Regions from separate parts of the Lactobacillus sp. wkB10 genome, predicted to be linked through region 2. Evidence: predicted binding sites of a transcription regulator. Region 2 holds the regulator's gene; the other holds the start of a gene.
The links. Region 2 encodes Rex, which represses fermentation and respiration genes when NADH is low (regulators of the CRP and FNR family bind a similar motif). Its sites were predicted from a motif close to TTGTGAANTANTTCACAA; they were not measured.
Positions count from the first base shown of each region.

Region 1: a site for Rex is predicted at 4,439-4,456, ahead of LACWKB10_RS01585 (FAD-binding protein). Genes of this name have one in related genera too.

Region 1 covers NZ_JRJB01000002.1:30,316-40,162, reverse strand. The annotation lists gene LACWKB10_RS01605 (ABC transporter ATP-binding protein) at 1-163, shown strand, start outside; gene LACWKB10_RS01600 (ABC transporter ATP-binding protein) at 189-1,781, shown strand; gene LACWKB10_RS01595 (HD domain-containing protein) at 1,851-3,212, opposite strand; gene LACWKB10_RS09780 (helix-turn-helix domain-containing protein) at 3,402-4,247, shown strand; gene LACWKB10_RS01585 (FAD-binding protein) at 4,520-6,352, shown strand; gene LACWKB10_RS01580 (biotin--[acetyl-CoA-carboxylase] ligase) at 6,475-7,239, opposite strand; gene LACWKB10_RS01575 (MarR family winged helix-turn-helix transcriptional regulator) at 7,551-8,024, shown strand; gene LACWKB10_RS01570 (beta-ketoacyl-ACP synthase III) at 8,021-8,995, shown strand; gene LACWKB10_RS01565 (acyl carrier protein) at 9,033-9,281, shown strand; gene fabK (enoyl-[acyl-carrier-protein] reductase FabK) at 9,285-9,847, shown strand, end outside.
Region 2 covers NZ_JRJB01000008.1:11,260-21,106, forward strand. The annotation lists gene mutS (DNA mismatch repair protein MutS) at 1-1,485, opposite strand, end outside; gene pcp (pyroglutamyl-peptidase I) at 1,645-2,292, opposite strand; gene LACWKB10_RS06395 (DUF979 domain-containing protein) at 2,312-3,235, opposite strand; gene LACWKB10_RS06400 (DUF969 domain-containing protein) at 3,244-3,912, opposite strand; gene groL (chaperonin GroEL) at 4,038-5,666, opposite strand; gene groES (co-chaperone GroES) at 5,686-5,970, opposite strand; gene LACWKB10_RS06415 (redox-sensing transcriptional repressor Rex) at 6,133-6,768, opposite strand; gene LACWKB10_RS06420 (ABC-F family ATP-binding cassette domain-containing protein) at 7,046-8,968, shown strand; gene LACWKB10_RS06425 (GNAT family N-acetyltransferase) at 9,270-9,674, shown strand; gene LACWKB10_RS06430 (hypothetical protein) at 9,816-9,847, opposite strand, start outside.

The DNA.
Region 1 (9,847 bases), on a different contig from region 2:
TTTTTTGATTGATGAAGGAACCAGTGCTATTGACCAGCAAGCGACAATGCAAATTTTGCGGGAAATCACATCGAGTTCTGCTACAGTAATCTTTATTGCACACAGCTTTAATGATCAGATGAAAGAAATGTTTGACAGAGAAATTCACTTAACGAAAACATAAAGCAATAAAAAGGAGGTAAGATATTATGACAATTAAGGACTTTTATAAGCAAAACCCTTTACGCTTCATGATACTAATTTTGATTACAGTTTTAGAGTGGACTTTACCAATTGTAACTACACAATTAATTATGCTTTTAACCACAGCAATTCAGCAACAGAAATTCCAACAGTTTTTAATTATAAATGTCATTTCATTTATGCCTTTCTTATTTCAATATTTAATACAAGGACTGCATGCGTTCTTTCTATCAAAACAACAAGAGGAATTTAATTTTCATATCAGAAAAAGATCTGTATCTCACTTTTATGCGGATCAAAAAGAGCATTCTGTTGCCCAGATTCAAAATCGATTAACAAATGACCTGAATCAAAGCCAAGAAAATTATTTTGCACCATTTTTTGGTCTAATTGGTGGTGTTATTAATTTAGTATCTGTAATTGTTCTGCTTATTTCATTACACTGGAGTTTACTTCTCACAATTATTTTGATGGTGGCTATTTCATTATCGTTACCAAAATTATTAGAAAAGCCACTACAAAATTCAATGACCAAGATTTCAAAGAGTAATAATCAATATCTCGATTGCTTAGAAAAGTGGCTTAATGGCCTTGAAGAACTACAACGTTATTTTGCCGGAGGAAAACTATTTAAAGTAACTAATGATGCAGCTAAAGAGCTAGAAGATGCTTATGTCAAGCAAAATGGGATTACGCAATTACTAAGTATAATTAATGGATTGGTATCAGTTTCTTTTTCATTAATTTTATTCTTACTAACGGGTTATTTGTTCCAAGCTAAAATAGTAGCATTTGGTGCAATCACTGGAGTAGGCAATTGTAATCTCTACTTAAGGCAAAGTATTCAAATCATAGTTAGTCGTTATGGACAAATAAAGGGCTCCAAAACTTTAAATCAGGAGATTGCCCAAACGGCTGCGCCAGTTAAAAAAGAGCAAGCTGAAGAAGTAGCAACTCCAGCATCACTTAGTACCCATGATCTTAGTTTGCAATTTCCTAATGGTGAAAGCCTAATTTTTCCAGACATTAATATTAAGTCAGGTGAAAAAGTGCTTCTGACTGGTGATTCTGGAGCTGGAAAATCAACTTTGTTTAAACTCATTCTCGGACAAATCAAACCAACTTCAGGGCAGATTGTTTTTAAAGACAAGGATGGTGCTGTGGTTAACCCAGATATGAGTAAAATTGGCTATATTCCCCAAGATCCTGTGCTTTTTCCGGTGAGCGTTGCTGACAACATGACGATGTTTGTAGACAAATTAAAGAGCGCTTTACCGTCACTGGTTGAAAAAGTACAATTAGCAGGTGATATTGCCAAATTTGATGAAGGATTAAATCAAAAAATCGATTTGAACAAGTTAAATATCTCAGGAGGACAAAGACAAAAAATTGTTCTGGTGCGGGCTTTAGTTCATCAAAGTGAAATAATTTTGATTGATGAAGGAACTAGTGCAATCGATCAGCAAGCTACTATGCAAATCTTGCATGAAGTGACGTCTACTACTGCTACCGTTATTTTTATCGCTCACAGTTTTAATGAACAAATGAAACAGCTATTCGACAGAGAAATTCATTTGGTCAAAAAAGTTAAAGATTGAAAAGAATTATACTTTTAACTTAAATCATAACAAAAGTAGTAAAAGCAGCTGAATCAGCGATTCAGCTGCTTATTTATTTTTTGGTTTTCTCAAGTATCGCAAAGTGCCATTTTTAATGTAACGCTGAAATTTTTGGTATAACGGATCAAAAATTTGAGGTTCATCACTATTTGACATCATGATTTTAGGGAAGAAAAAGCGTTCGTCGCCTTGCAATGTGCCATTCAATGAACGTACAAGAGGACTCAAATGTGATAATTCGATTAATTGTCCATCGTCTTGCATAATTTCAATTTGACTGTTAGCATTTTTACCAGTCGGTTTATAAGCATCATAAGGTTCATCAAAAGCTGAATTGGTATCGGTGTAATAATTTGGATCAAAACCAGCCTGTTTGATTAAATCTTTTAATTTTGGCAGTAGATTTTTGGTTTCTGGATTGATACATACACTGGCTAAAGGTTTTCTGAAGAGATAGCGCCTTGTTAAATCAGATAGAATCGGATCGCTGGCTTTTGTCCACATTGAAAAATTAGTTTCCATTACGCCATCATCTAGCTCCAGGTAATCATCAAGCGTCCAGTCATTAGCCAGAAATTTTGCTAAACTAGGAGTAACTGGCAAATTCCCTTGTTTATAAATGATTTTGGCTCTTTCAAGCAAATGCTGTAAAATAACTTCCATCGAACGACCGACTCTGTGGAAATAAACCTGTTGATACATTTGATAACGAGAAACAATATAATCTTCAACAGCATGCATTCCCGCCATTGTAAAGCAAATTCCCTCACTATATGGGCGAATTTCTTGCAAAATTCTAGATAAATCGAACTTTCCATAAGTAACTCCAGTGAAGTAAGCATCGCGTTGCAAGTAGTCCATTCTATCGGCATCTGCTTGACTAGAAATCATTTTGACTACTTGTGGGTTAGGGTAAGTTTTAGCAATAACGCTGGCTACAAGACCTGGAAAATTTGGTGAAACTGTCCGCAGGACTTGATTAATTTCTGTATTTGAGTCAGTGATAATCTTTTGACCAATTTTTTCGTGGTTTGTATCAAAAAGATGTTCGAAAGTATGTGAATACGGTCCATGTCCAATATCATGGAGAAGTGCAGCACATTCGACTAATAATCTGTTATTATCGTCCCATAGACCATCACCAGGCCTCTGTGATGGATATTTTTTTGCAAAAATATTGCAAATTCTGCGAGTTAATTCATAAACGCCCAGATTATGTTCAAAACGTGTGTGTGTTGCACCAGGGAAAACATATGCAATGGGACCAAGTTGCTTAATTCTGCGCATTCTTTGAAATTCTTGGGTTTTCAGGATATCAAGTATAACTTTGTCTTCAATGTGGATGTACTCGTGAACTGGATCTCTTAAAACTACTTCTTTTTTAAGTTTAGTGTTATGAAAATTTGGCATGTCGAATCCCCTAAAGCTGTTATATTAATTTGTTATTAATAACTTAAATTATAACAAACTTAGACTCTTTAGTTTAACATCATTGTTCTTTTAGCTTATTTTATTAAAATTAAATAATAAGTTTGCCAGCTTTAGCAGATGTGCTCATAATTGTTAAGTCATATATAGCATAAAAAGACAGGTGATTAAATGAACTATATAGGTAAAAAATTAAAAAGTTTACGTCAAGAATTAGGATTGACTCAAACAGAAATGGCAGCTGGAGTTATTTCAGTTTCATTTTACTCGAAAGTAGAAAGAGGACTAAATGATATTGGAGTAAATGACTTTTTAGAAATTTTGCAAAAGCATAATATTAGTGTAAAAGAGTTTTTTGGTAACTATAAAACCAAAGAGTATAATAAAGAAAAAATTGTGATTCTGATTCATAAATTTATAAATATGGCGTATAACGGAAATACTTTTCAAATAAAGGAAATAATTAATGAACTTGAAAAAATTAATCCTCAAACTCCTTTTATTAAATTTACTATTTTAGCCACCAGGCTAATTGCTGATACTCATGATGAAAAAACACTTGATAATCTAAGTGACAATCAAAAAAAAGAGATCAAGAAAATAATTTTTCAAAAAGATAGTGATGAAAATGAATATTATAGAATCATATTAATGGCAAATTTAATACAAATTTATAGCATAGATAACGCGGCATTTTTTATTAATAATATGATTAGAAAATATCAAAATTTTAATAAAATAGATAAAAAGACGTTGCTGGCTTTAAGCATATTAATGATTAATTATGTTGATTGGTGTATAAAAAAAGACAGAAAAGAACTTTGTTATGAAGCTTTATCTTACTTAAAGAAAATGCCTAATCACATAGAATTAGCTTTTACTAAGATATTGGGCAATTATTATAATGACTTGTGCAAAGGTAAAAGAATTGCGGCTAAAAGTATTTTAGAAGTTTTGACTGATGCTGGTTACGAAGTAAATGTTACAAGAATGGTAAATAATGATTTTCAAATATGAAAATTATGAAACATATTTGTATTTAAGAGCTATCATGAAATTATTAAATGATTAGAAAAGGAGTGGTATTATGGATTTGTTAAGAAACGTAATCATCTGGTTACCAGATGAGCCGTAAATTTATTTAAAAATAAAAAATTAACGAATAGGTGAATATTTATATTTGCCTATTTTTTTATGTAAAAAGGTCTTAGTTACCTTATTCACAATATCTGAATTTAGAATTATAATTAAGTTGTCTATATCAGAGCTTTTTATATGGAGGCTTAATAATGAATAATGAACACAATTTTAAATGGGATGCTGTTTATGATGTAATAGTTTTAGGCTTTGGTGGAGCTGGTGCCACAGCTGCCAGGTTTGCGGCAGACAGTGGTGCTAAAGTTTTATTAGTCGACAGTGCGCCAGAAGGTCATGAGGGTGGTAATACACGTTATGCTGGTCAAATGGTGGGAGCTGGTACGGATTATGAAGCTTTAAAGAAGTACCATGAAAACTTGGCAGCGCCTTTAAAACCAGACAAAGAACCATTCAACAATTTAATTGAAGGAATGGCTAATATGAGTGAATATTTTGAAAAATATTTGGGTGTTAAACCAGTTAGCATGAAGAAATTGCTGGCTGGTACTCCTTCGACCAAATATGTGACTGAATATCCTGAATTGCCTTGTGCTGATTCTTATGATGATTACTTAGTTCATAATGGCACAAGTGATGCTGCCTTGTGGAAACTTTTACGCCAAAAAGTACTAGATCATTCAGAAAAAATTACTGTTTGGTACAGCAGTCCAGCTAAACATTTAATTCAAGATGGCGGCTCGAAAATTGTTTTAGGTGCTCAAATTGAACGAGATCATGTCTTACGTAACATTAAAGCAAATAATGGTGTAGTTTTAGCTGTCGGTGGTTTTGAAAATAATAAAGAAATGATTCAGACATTTTTGCAGTCTTCTTATTTGTCACCAATTGGTTCGCTTTACAATAGGGGTGATGGTATTAAAATGTTGGAAGAAGTAAACGCTCAGTTGTGGAATATGCGATCATTTGAATCTCTAGGTCAATTTCACGGTCTTTCACCAAGGCAAAAAGAAGGTATTCGTTCGACATATGCTTTAAATGTCTTCTGGTCAGAAATAGCAAACGGTAGTGCAATTGTCGTTGGTGAAGACGGTAGCCGCTACTTTAATGAAGCTGAACTAAATCGTCATGGTCACATTTATAATCATGGTGATTGGGTAGTGCCATTAAATCAAAACCATCCTTATATGGTTTTTGACCAGGAAAAATATGAAGAACTTCTTAATGAACCAGATGATGGTCTTAAAGTGCCTCATTTCTTGGATAATATTATTAAGGCTGATTCAATTGCTGATTTAGCTTCTGCAATTGGTAAAGACCCAGAAGTTTTGTCTCAGACAATTTCAGAGTTCAATTTTATGGCGCAACAAGGAAAAGACTATGCTTATCACCGCGACCCTGCAACTTTACGTGCATTTAGTCAAAATGGGCCATTTTATGCAATTGCTCTGAGACAAAATATGCTTAATACTCAGGGTGGCGGCCGCCGTGACGGTCATGCCCAAGTACTAGATCCTAATGGAACACCAATTCCACATTTATTTGAAGCAGGTGAATTAGGCTCTCCATTTGTTAATAAATATACTACCGGTGGAAATATTGCAGATTGTTTAATTTCCGGTAAAATTGCCGGCGAAAATGCCGCTGTTATAAAACAGGATATATCTAGAATCGGTACAACGGATCTAAATAGTGCACCAATTAATGATAATTTTGTTGCCTCAAGCGATGAAGGCGATCAAAAATTTAAAGTTGGCCCTAATCAATATTTAGGATACAGTAATCAAGGTATGGGTGATGGAGTGGTTGTCAGAACTACGTTGAATGAAGCCGGTAAGATTGTGGATGTTGAAATCCTGAAGCAAACCGAAAGTGATGACTACGGCTCAAAAGCTGTTAAAGAATTACCTCAAAAAATGGTTGAGCAAAACACTTATGATGTTGACGCCGTTTCTGGAGCGTCAGAAACCAGCAGAGCGATAAAAGAAGCTGTCAAAGATTCTTTAAATAAGGCAGAGAGAAAGTAATAAATTTTCAAACGCACCTGTAAAATGCATTATTTGCAGGTGTGTTTGTTATATTAAAAGCTATAACTGTTTAAGATAATATACATTTTTAAAAGACGAAGTAGTTTCGTCTTTTTTGTTTGCTAAAAATCTCTCACTTTTGTTACCTCGCCAGCATTAAAATTTTTCAAACCCTCTTCAGTTTCTAAGACTAAATTTGCCTGTTGTGTTAAGTCTGTCACTTTTCCCTGTATTCTTTGTTTGCCTAAAGTCAGGACAACATCATGATTCATTAATGCAAGCTTCTTTTTGTATTCAGGCAAAAAATTGATTTGATCAAAATGAGGAATAAATTCTAATAAATTTTCTGTAATTTGAGCGATAAATTGACAAATTTGCTTTTCACTGGGCATTTTTGTTAGTAAGTTGCCAGCGGTCTTTAATTCATTATTCAAACGCTCTTGATAAAGATTACAGCCAATGCCAATAACAGCAACTTGGGGCTGTGGTAATTCAACCAGGATTCCAGCTATTTTTTTACTCTTAAAAAGCAGATCATTCACCCATTTGAATTGAGTATCTAGATGAAATACCTCTTTAATAGCTAAATGCAGCTGCCATGCAATACCTGTAGTTAATAATCCTTGATTCTGCCAGTTCAACTGCGGAACCTTAATTACTAGTGATAGATAAATGCCACCTTTTTGTGAAATAAAGTGCCGACTTTGTTTACCATAGCCATATGTTTGCTCGTCACTCCCGTATAGCACGGGACCTGAATACCCCGTAGCTGCTAGTTTTTGTTTTGCACATAAGTTTGTGGAATCGATGCTTTCCCACCAATTTATTTTCAGTGGGAATTTAGTCAACAATATTTTGAGATATGCTTCTTTTTTTGCGCTATTCATTAATAATATATCCTTATACCTAATTAAATCTACAAAATACTTTGAAATTCAAACTATTTTCTTTTAGATTTTTTTAAAAAATACTTGCCTTGTTAGCTAAAATAAACTAATATTGCAAAAAGGAGTTTGACATTTAGAAAATAATACCATATCATACTCTATAATAATTTATTTTGAATATAAAAGTATTTAAAGGAGATGCTGTTTGTTGATATAAAGCGAAATTATTTGCATTAAAAAGTTTAATTATGGCTTTATATATGTTAAAAAATATGTTTATCCTTATGGATTATATATTTGAGTAAGAGGTGATGCTATTGGAGACAAGTTTAAAACGCATCAATAATCTTTTGTCCACAGTTTATTCAGATATTATGAAAGTTGAAGAGCGCGAATTACGTAAAAGCGAATTTAAAGACATTTCACTAAGAGAATTGCACGCAATCGATGCGATTACCATGTATGAACACAAGACCAGTTCCCAAGTAGCAAGTGAATTGATGGTAACAGCAGGTTCGCTGTCAACAATGGTTAATAACTTGGTTCGTAAGGGCTATGTTGTGCGAATAAACGGTGAAGATGACAGGAGGATAATTCGGCTGGGTTTAACTAGTCGTGGTCGCTTAATTTATAGGGCGCACGATTCATTTCACCGTCATATGGTAAAAAAGTTTATTGAAGGCTTTGATAATGAACAGGTGGCAATTATTGAACGTGCTCTGTTGAACCTGCGTGCTTTTCTTGAGTTTCCAGCAAGAATTGATAATAAAAGGAGCGTTAACTGATGAGTTTAAGAATTAGTCAAACTGCTCATTATGTTCCTCCTAAGGTAATTACCAATGATGACTTAGCGGAAATAATGACTACTTCAGATGAATGGATATCTTCAAGAACTGGGATCAAAGAACGTCATGTAGTTCAAGATGAACAGACTTCTGATTTGGCTTTAACTGTTGCTCAACTGCTGTTGCAAAGAGCTGATCTCAAACCTGAACAACTAGATTTTATTATTGTGGCAACTATGTCGCCTGATTATTTGACACCTTCAACTGCAGCAATTGTGCAGGGGAAACTACACGCTGGCAAAGCATTGGCATTTGATATTAATGCAGCGTGTTCTGGGTTTATCTATGCTTTAGCGGTCGCGGATAAATTGCTAGCAGGACCCTATCAACGAGGATTAGTTATCGGAGCAGAAGTTTTGTCCAAGTTGATAGATTGGCAAGAGCGCTCAACTGCAGTTCTCTTTGGGGATGGCAGTGGGGGAGTGTTAGTTGAAAAAAGTTCTCAAACAGAAGGAATAATTGCTGAAAATTTGGCAGCTTTTGGAGAACAAAGAGCAAAATTGACTGCTGGATACCAACCCTTGTGTTCACCATATAGTTCAGATAGCAACTCTGAGCACAAGAAATACTTCGAGATGGATGGTAGAGCTGTCTATAACTTTGCTACTCATGAAGTACCTAATTCCATTAGGCGAGTTTTAGTTAAAGCAAACTGGGAAAAGGAAGATGTGCAGTGGTTTTTGCTCCATCAGGCAAATGGACGCATTATTTCCGCAATAGCAAAGCATCTAAATATTCCTGAAGAAAAATTTTTGGAAAATATTGCAAAATATGGCAATACTTCTGCTGCCAGTGTGCCAATACTGTTGGATGAAGCAGTTAATTCTGGCATCATTAAACGCAATCAAAAACTAATATTAAGTGGCTTTGGTGGTGGCCTGACGGTTGCCAGTATTGCCTTAAGTTTTTAAAAACGATAAAGATAAATTATTAAGAAAGAGAAATCAAATGACTGAAGAAGAAATTTTTAACAAAGTAAAAGAAATTATTGTTGCACAAACTGGAGAAGACGAAAGTGCTGTCACAGCTCAATCCAATATAAAAAACGATTTAAATGCTGACAGTCTGGACGTGTTTGAAGTGATTAATGAATTAGAAGATGAATTTGATATCAAGATTGAAAGTGAAGAAGGTATTGAAACAGTTCAGGATTTAGTTGATTTTGTTAAAAAGCAACTAGCAGCGAAAGAAGGTTAACAAATGGAATTAAGTCCATTTATGAAAGAACTGGGCCTTAAATACCCAATTTTTCAAGGAGGTATGGCCTGGGTAGCAGATGGCAAGCTGGCAGCTGCTGTTTCAAATGCTGGTGGCTTAGGGATCATTGGGTCAGGCAGTGCACCCGGAAATGTAGTGGCTGACGAGATTGAATCAGCTAAATCTCTAACAAAAAAGCCTTTTGGTGTAAATGTGATGCTGCTTTCACCTTATGCAGATGAAGTTGTCAAGGTTATTTTGGCAAATAAAGACAGTGTTGCAGTTGTAACTACTGGAGCGGGTAATCCGGCAAAATACATAGAAAAGTTAAAAGATGCTGGTATTAAAGTAATCCCAGTTGTTGGTTCTGTTGCTTTGGCCAGAATGATGGAACGTGTAGGTGTTGACGCTGTTGTGGCCGAAGGGATGGAATCAGGGGGTCATATCGGAAAATTAACAACGATGGCCCTTGTACCACAAGTTGTAGATGCAGTTAAAATCCCCGTAATTGCAGCTGGAGGAATAGGCGATGGTCGCGGCATGGCTGCTGCATTCATGTTGGGTGC
Region 2 (9,847 bases):
GTTTTCATGCTCTTTAAGTTCAGGTGTGATATATCGCTCAGCATTGGTCAAAGTTTGTTTACGGGTATAACGATCTAAAGGTACTTTGCTTTTATTCGAGTTTGTAACTTGAATGTAATATCCAAAAACCTTGTTGTAGCCTACTTTTAAATTTTCAATTCCTGTTTTGGTTCGTTCATCTTGCTCCATTTCGGTCAGCCATCTTTTACCATTATTCATGGCTTCTCGGTAACGGTCCAGTTGATTATCAACGCCATCTTTGATTAACCCGCCCTCAGTTGTCAGAACCGGTGGCTGATCAACAATAGTATCAGTAATTAATTTAGCAATACCCTTTAACGGATCAATTTGTCTTGCAAAATTTTGCAAATTTTTATTATCCGCCTTTTGCATTTCAGCCAAAATTGTTGGTACTGCATTGAGAGAATGTGCCAACTGCAATAACTCTCGCGCATTGACACTGCCAAAAGCAATTCGCCCAGTCAAGCGTTCCAGGTCATAAACCCCTTTAAGAGCATCCTTAATATTTTCCCGAGTAAAATATTCATCAATTAATGCTTGCACCATTTCCTGCCGTTTATTTAACTGCTCAACAGACAAGAGTGGTCGAGCCAGCCATTGTTTTAACAGCCGTCCGCCCATTGCAGTGTGAGTTTTATCCAAAACCCAAAAAAGTGAACCCATTTTCTTACCTGTTTTAGCAGATGCTGTTAATTCTAAGTTATCTCGCACAGTATGAGACATTTGTAAATACTGATTGACTTCATAACTTTGTGCTACTTGCAAATGAGCTAAACTTCGGCGCTGGGTCTGCAATAAATAACCTACTAATTGTCTAACAGCTGCCTTTTCGGCAGAATTAGTTAAATTTTGTTCAGCAAAGGAAATCTCCGCATGCTTACCAGTCAGTTCTACTGGCTCTGAAATAGTAATATTTGCTTTATGAAAAAAATCACTATCTTTGTCATTTAAATGTCCATTAAAAACAACTTCGCGAGTTCGCAGAGAAAGCAACTCATTTGAAACGGCAGCAAAACTCTTTAAATGTGTGGCATAAATTTCACCGGTAGATAAGTCACTGTATGCAAGTCCAAAGCAGCTTTTGGTAGTCACAACCGATGTAAGATAATTTGATTCTTTAGCTTCACTAGGTTTGTCATTCATCAAGGTTCCGGGAGTCACAAGTTGAATTATACCCCGTTTAACCATCCCTTTAGCTTGTTTAGGATCTTCGAGCTGTTCACACAAAGCTACCTTGTAGCCTTTTTCAACCAAAGTATCTACATAGGATTGAACCGCTACATGCGGAACTCCTGCCATTGGAACAGGATTTTCGGTTTTATTAGATCTGTGAGTCAAAGTTAATTCTAAAATTTGAGCACCTTTGATTGCATCATCTTCAAATAATTCGTAAAAATCACCTACCCGATAAAAAAGGAAAGCATCGGGATATTGCTTTTTAATTTCGTGATATTGCTCCATCATCGGAGTCAGGTTTGTTTGCGCCATTATTCCCCTTCTTTTCTGCATTACTGTTATTATTATACGCTAAACTTCTTGTTAAAAGAAAAAAGACCGCAAGTAAAACGATCTCTTTTCACAATATGCTTTTTAGTTGCAATAAATGCTTTCTGTTTAAAAAATTTAAGCAATGTGACCTTCAATACTCTGTAAATCCTTTTTGCCATCCATTTTCACAATAGCGGTAATTGCAGCAGTAATGCCTCTAACATCATCTGTTAAATTAAGACATGGAGTTTCAGGTTTAGCAACAACTTGCTCAGGTAAATATGGAATATGCATAAATCCAGCTTTTAAATTATGAAATTCCTTATCAATCATATACTGCACTTGATACATAATATGATTGCAGACAAAAGTTCCTGCAGTTGTTGAAACAGAGCTTGGCAATCCAATTTCACGAATTGCTCGTGCCATGGCCTTAACAGGAAGTTGTGTAAAATATGCGTTTTGACCATCTTCATGAATAGGCCTAGCAATAGGTTGATAGCCTTTATTATCAGCAATACGTCCATCATCAAAATTGATAGCTACGCGTTCTGGAGTCAAAGCATAACGACCACCAGCTTGACCGATATTTAAAACATAATCTGGTTTTTCCTTAAGAATAGCCTCATGAACCACTTCTGCACAGTCACCAAAAACTGTTGGTATTTCAAGTTTCACGATTTTTGCACCTGCAATTTCATTGTCCAGTCTTTTAACTGCTTCAATTGCAGGATTAATCTTATCTTCGCCAAAGGGATCAAAACCTGTTACAAGAATTTTCATTATATTTTCTCCTTACTATCTAAAAAGCTAAAAAGTACATTAAAATAATTTGAATGAGCAACATGCTAATTGCAATCGGAAATTGTTGTTTGATCACACCTAATTGATCTTTCATTTCCATTAATGCAACTGGCAAAGTATTGAAATTGGCTGCCATTGGAGTAAGCAGTGTGCCACAATACCCAGATGTCATTCCCAGTGCCGCAACTACAATCGGTGAACCACCTTGAGCCACAACGAAAGGTATACCAATCCCTGCTGTAATAACAGCAAAAGCAGCAAATGCATTACCCATAATTGCTGTAAATAATGCCATAGCAATACAATAAAGCGCAACTCCTAATAAGTGGTTTCCAATAGGAAAAAGACCAGAAATAGCCTTGGCAGTCACTTGTCCTACACCTGAAGCTGTAAATACCACACCCAAAGTAGCGAGTAATTGTGGTAAAATTCCGGCAGAGCCGACAGAACGCACCATTCTTTGTGTATCTTCGTAGACTACTTTGGTATTCGATTTAGTCAAAATTTGTGCAACAACAAGTGAAACAATAGCTGCTACACCGATACCTACTTGACCACCTAAATCAGTAAATTGGGCTATGACCAAAGCTAAAACTGCCAGCAGTATACTTGGTAAGAAAATCCAGTTGCCAATGCGTTTAACCGTTTTTTGAGCAACTTTTTCATCTAAATCCTTTATGTGTCCTACACGCACTTGTTTAAACAAAGATAATAAAGCAATGATCAGGATAATGCCACCATTAATTGCATTTGGCAACCACTGTCCAGCACAGAAAAGCACAGCAAACAAAAGCCAAAACGTTCCAGTACCCCAGCGGACTGGATTAGATTGATCACGCCAAGATTCAATAGCAGCAGCGAGGAAAAAAAGGCCAATTAAAATATAGAATGCAAGTAAAATATTATTAATTAAAGTTTCCATTATTTCTCCTATTTTTCTTTCTTCTTCATTAGCTTTTGGTCAAATGCGTGATTGTAGAACAAGCATAAAATATAGCTAATAATTGCAACTGGGAAGGTATATAAAACTATTCCAGATGGATCTACAGGATGACCGAGCGATTTCATTGTACTTGCAATAAGTAAAACACTTGAGGAAGCTACAAACAGGTTTTGCGCAAAGAAATTACCAAAATTTTCTGTTGCAGCAGCTCTTCCTTTAATTTGGTCTACTTCTAGAGGTGTCAATTCGCTATTAACCTTACCGGCCGCTTGCGCCATTGGATTAATCAATGGCGCAATAAACTGGACGTGTCCTTGTAATGAAATACCAAAGGCACCGGCAATTTCACGAATGGCCTGATAAATATCGAATATACGACCAGGTGTCAGTTTTTTCATTTTTTTAATTAAATTAACAGCGGCTTGTTTTAAACCATGTCTTTCTAAAATTCCAATAGTTGGTAAAGTGAGAAAGAAAAGAGAAACCATTCTGTTATCCATAAATCCTTTACCTAGAATTGTCAAAAATGAGGTAAAATCTATTCCTGAAACTAATGCCGTAACTAAAGCAGAAATTACGACTACAGCTATTGTATCAAGCCCCAAGGCAAACCCTAACACTATAACAACAATACCCAACAAACTTAAATATTCCACTAATGTTCCTTTCTAGTGAATAATCTTAACCAAGATAAACTAAAAATGAATTGTAACAAAAAATCCCACTAGCAAGCCCCACAGGATTGCTAGTAGGATTTATTAATTAACTAATAAAAACTAAATTACATCACACCTGGATTGCCAGCACCTGAAGCATTTGGATCAGCAGCAGGTTTATCTTCTGGTATCTCGGCAACAACTGCTTCAGTAGTTAGGAGCAAAGCGGCAATTGAAGCAGCATTTTGTAAAGCAGTACGGGTTACCTTGGTTGGGTCAATAATTCCGGCTTTAACCATGTTTTCCCATTTGCCATTAGCTGCGTTATAACCAACTTCGTTATCTTGTCCTTCAAGTTTGTTCAAGATAACTGAGCCGTCTTCACCAGCGTTGTCAGCAATTTGACGGACTGGAGCAGTCAATGCCTCTAAAACAATGTTGATACCAGTTTGTTCGTCAGCATTATCACCTTTAAGATCCTTAACAGCATCCTTAACGTCTACTAATGCTGTACCACCACCGGCAACATAACCTTCGTCAACGGCTGCACGAGTGGAGTTCAAAGCATCTTCAATGCGGTATCTGCGTTCTTTCAATTCAGTTTCAGTAGCAGCACCAACATGAATAACAGCGACACCACCTGTTAATTTAGCTAGACGTTCTTGCAATTTCTTCTTATCGAAGTCAGAGGTAGTCTCTTCAATTTGCTTTCTAATTGAATCTTCACGGTCTTTAATTGCTTCATCAGAACCAGAACCATCAACAATAGTAGTTGAATCCTTAGTTACAGTTATGCGACGAGCTTGACCTAACTGATCAATCTTAGTGTCCTTCAATTCAAGACCTAAGTCATCAGTAATTACTGTACCACCAGTTAAAGCGGCAATATCTTGCAATTGTTCTTTACGACGATCACCAAAACCAGGAGCTTTAACAGCAACAACGTTAAAGGTACCACGAATCTTGTTCAAAACCAAAGTTGGTAATGCTTCACCAGAAACATCATCTGCAATAATCAGCAATGATTTGCCTTGTTGCACAATTTCTTGTAACAATGGCAAAATGTCTTGAATGTTAGAAATCTTCTTATCAGTGATTAAAATGTATGGATTGTCAAGATCTGCTTCCATCTTGTCATTATCAGTTACCATGTATTGTGAAAGGTAGCCACGGTCAAATTGCATACCTTCGACTACTGATAATTCGGTTTCAATACCACGTGAATCTTCAATAGTAATAACACCATCATTACCAACTTTTTCCATTGCGTCAGCGATCAGGTCGCCAACTTCTTTTGAAGCTGAAGATACTGAAGCTACTTGAGCAATTTGGTCTTTTGAAGAAACAGTATGACTAATCTTATGTAATTCTTTAACTACGGCTTTAGTAGCTTTTTCAATACCGCGGCGAACTCCTACAGGGTTAGCACCAGCAGTCACGTTCTTCATACCTTCACGAATAATTGCTTGAGTTAAAACAACAGCAGTAGTTGTACCGTCACCAGCTATGTCATTAGTCTTTTGTGCTGCTTCGGCAACTAACTTAGCACCCATATTCTCATAGTGGTCTTTTAATTCAATTGCCTTTGCAATTGTCACACCATCATTAGTAATGTCCGGGTTGCCATATGATTGCTCCAAAACAACATTTCTGCCCTTAGGACCAATAGTTGCTTTAACAGTATCAGCTAATTTGTCAACGCCCTTTAACAGGGAACGTCTTGCTTTTTCTGAAAATTTAATTTCTTTTGCCATATTTTTATGCGCTCCTTAATTACTTAACAATTGCTAAAATATCTTTTTCATGAAGGACTAAATACTTTTCGTCATCGTATTTGACATCAGTGCCTGAATATTTGTCATATAAAACAACGTCACCCTTTTTGACAGTCATAGGAATTTTACTGCCATTTTCGGCATAACTACCTTCACCAACAGCAACAACTTCACCTTCTGTTGGCTTTTGTTTAGCATTAGAAGCCAGGACGATTCCGCCTACAGTTTTCTCTTCTTCTTCTTTAACTTTAACGATCACGCGATCACCAATTGGTTGTAACACGTTTGTCCCTCCTAAAATTAAATTATTAATCTATCTTTACGTGTCATTAGCACTCTTATTCATCAAGTGCTAACTTACATTTATGATAATAACCCCTTTTCATAAAAAATGCAAGAAAAAATTAGCACTTTGAGTAAAAAAGTGCTAATCGTATTTTTATGCCTACTTTTTCTTATCTGAGTCAAGGAAGTAAATTAGAGTTTGTAATTCCGTTGCTAAATCAACGTTCTGAATTCTAATACCACTTGGAGCAGACAAACGAATTGGCGTGAAATTCATAATTCCTCGAATACCAGCTTCAACCATATCATCAGCTGTCCTTTGTGCTGTCGTGGAAGGAACAGTCAAAATTGCAATAGAAATCTGTTGGTCACTAAGCTGTTTTTTTAGTTCACTCATGTCATAAACAGGGACACCACTGAGAATCTTGCCTGTAATTTTATCATCAATATCAAAAGCACATGAAATACGAATATTGTTTGTGCGTTTGAAATTATAGTTTAATAAAGCATGGCCTAAATTACCAACGCCAACCAGGGCAACATTTGTTAAAGTATCTTGATTTAAAATCTTTTTAAAAAAGGAAAGCAAACTTTTTACATCATAACCATAACCACGTTTTCCCAATGCACCAAAGTATGAAAAATCACGTCTGATTGAAGCACTATCTACTTGAACAGCCTCAGATAATTCAGTTGAGGATACCTTTTCTTTACCAGCCTCATTTAAAATTATCAGGTAGCGGTAATATAGCGGCAATCTTTTAGCCGTAGCCGTGGGTATTTTGATTTTTTCCATTTAAAAAGCCTCCAACTTGATTAAGTATATATTTTGTTTTGTGAATTTTTCAGCAATCACTACTATTTTATCTATAAATTTGCGCCATTTGCAAACATTTTTTTCACAATCTATCAAATTTTAGCATAATAGTAACAGGTTTGATAATAGAAATTTATTTTTTTACTCTTTTAATTAAAAAATGCTTCTTTTTTACATTTATTTCCTATATTTATCAATCAAACTCTCCCACAAGAATTTTGCTACGTATGCTAAAATGGTTTCTAGGTGAAAAATTATGATAATTGCTCAAGGACACGATTTAGAAAAACAATTCGGTGCCAACACATTATTTAAAAACGTCAATTTTTCAATTGACTCAAATGCAAGAATAGGTCTCATTGGACCCAATGGTGTCGGTAAAACAACTTTGCTTAAAATTATGACCGGCGAAGAAGAAGCCACACATGGTGACTTTACAATCAATAAAAATATAGATGTTGGCTATATTGCTCAAGAAAATGATTTAAATGAAAATAAAACTATTTGGGATGAAATGCTGTCTGTTTTTACTCCCCTAATTAATATGGGTAAAAAGATAAGGGATTTACAAGAAGAAATGTCTGCAAATCCGCAAAAAAAGGACCTGCTAAAACAATATGACCAGTTGCAATACAGCTTCGAACAACAAGGTGGATACACCTACCAGGCCGATATCAAAAGTATTTTGAACGGATTTAATTTTCCTGAAGCAACTTGGACTAAAAATGTTGGCAGCCTTTCTGGGGGAGAAAAAACGCGGCTTTCTTTTGTTAAGTTGTTATTGCGCAAACCTCCATTATTACTGCTTGATGAACCTACCAACTATCTGGATTTAGACACACTAGACTGGCTTGAAAGCTATCTTAAAAACTATTCTGGTGCTATTTTGGTAGTTTCCCATGATCAATATTTTTTGGATAATTTAGCAACACAGATTTTTGAATTACAATTTGGCAAATTAACTGTGTTTAAAGGAAATTATTCTGCCTACGTCGCTGAACGTCAATTACGTGACCGTCAACAAGAAGAAGCATACGAAAAGCAGCAAGAAAAAATCAAAAAAGACGAAGAATTTATTCAAAAAAATATCGTAAGAGCTAAAACTACTAAGAGAGCACAAAGTCGGCGCAAGCAACTGGAAAAAATGGAACGAATTAGTCCGCCCAAGCACAAAAACAAAGTCAGAATTAATTTTCAAAGCGAGCGGCCATCCGGTAAAGAAGTGCTAATTTTACGTAATTTAACTATTGGCTATCCCACAAAAACAATGGTTCACGGTATTTCTCTGCAAATTAATAAAGGTGACCGTGTAGCCGTTATTGGTCAAAATGGTATTGGTAAATCAACTTTACTAAAAACCGTTATGAAGGAGTTAAAACCGAAAAAAGGTTCAATCAAATATGGAGCTTCGTTAGACATCGGCTACTATGATCAAGAACTGCAAGGGCTTGATCCAGGTAAAACTGTAATCGATACAGTTTGGGACCGTCATAAAACAATGCCTGAAAAAGATGTGAGGTCGATTTTAGCCAGTTTCTTATTCACAGCAAAAGATATTGATAAAACTGTAGGTCAACTTTCCGGTGGTCAAAAAGCGAGATTAACCCTAACAGTTTTGTCGCTTGAGCATAATAATTTTTTATTGATGGATGAACCCACAAACCACCTGGATCTCGAAGCCAAGGAGGTTTTAGAACAGGCACTACAGAACTATGATGGTACTTTACTTTTCGTTTCTCACGACCGCTATTTCATCAATCAGTTAGCAAATAAGATTGTAGAAATTAAAAACGGTGTTGCTCAAGTATATGAAGGTGATTATAGTTATTATCTAGATGAAAAGAATAAGCAAGACTCAGCCTCCGAAAATGAATCATCTGAGAATAGAGAAATTGTAGAACCTGAACAAAATAAAAATAAATTGTCCTATCAGGAGCAAAAGTTGCGTGATTCACAAAAGCGTAAATTGCAAAGAGAAGTTGAAAATACCGAAAATAAAATTGAAAAGTTGGAAAAAGAGCAAAAAGATATTCAATCTCAAATGGCTGATCCAGCAATTGCTACTAATTTTGACAAGTTAGGTCCCTTGCAAGAACAGCTTAGCGCTGTACAAAAACAACTGGACGATGCAAATAATGCTTGGGAAAGTGCATTGAATAAACTGGATAGCTTTGATTAAAATAATATATATTAAGTTAACACATCTCCAAAATAAGATTAATTGGCTTTTTATCTGCCGTTTCTATTCTTAGCTAGTGCTAGAATTTTTTTATTAACTATTAATAAAATTTTCTTTTTATTTATAAATACGTAATAATTATCAGACGCAAAAAAGATCATTACACTATTGCTTTTAAAATTGTAGTTGTTTAAACTTAAAGATAATAATTTTACTGGCTTCATAAAAAATAAATTGAGAGGTACACATGGAAAAATTACGCACTGCTCTTTAATTATTAATTAATTAAGGAGGAATAAAAATGAAATATATAGCTGACAAAAATATTGCTATGGATCAACTTATCAATTTATACACAAGCGTCGGTTGGAGTTCTTACACGCAAAACTCTCGGCAACTGCAAAAAGCAGTTGCAAATTCGCTTTTTGCTATCGGCGCTTATGATCAGCACCAGTTAGTTGGATTAATCAGAGTAGTTGGTGATGGTCTGACCATCATTTATATCCAAGATTTACTGGTTAATCCCGTTTATCAAAGACGAGGAATTGGTACGAAATTAATCAATAGCGTGCTAAAGAAATATGATTCTGTTAGACAAAAAGTTTTGTTGACAGAAAATACCGTTAAAACGCGCATGTTTTATGAGGGTTGTGATTTTAATCCGTGTGACAAATACAACTTGATTGCTTTCTACAAAGATTTTTAAGAGATAATAAAGAGTCTGGGAAAAAACTATCTTTTCCCAGGCTCTTTTGAGTAAGCATAATTTAAATAAACAAATGAACGATCTAAAGTCATGATAATACTAAATTAAAAGTAAAAACTTTGATTTAAGAAATATAAAATTTTATTCTTTATATTTTATATGACTGGACAGTA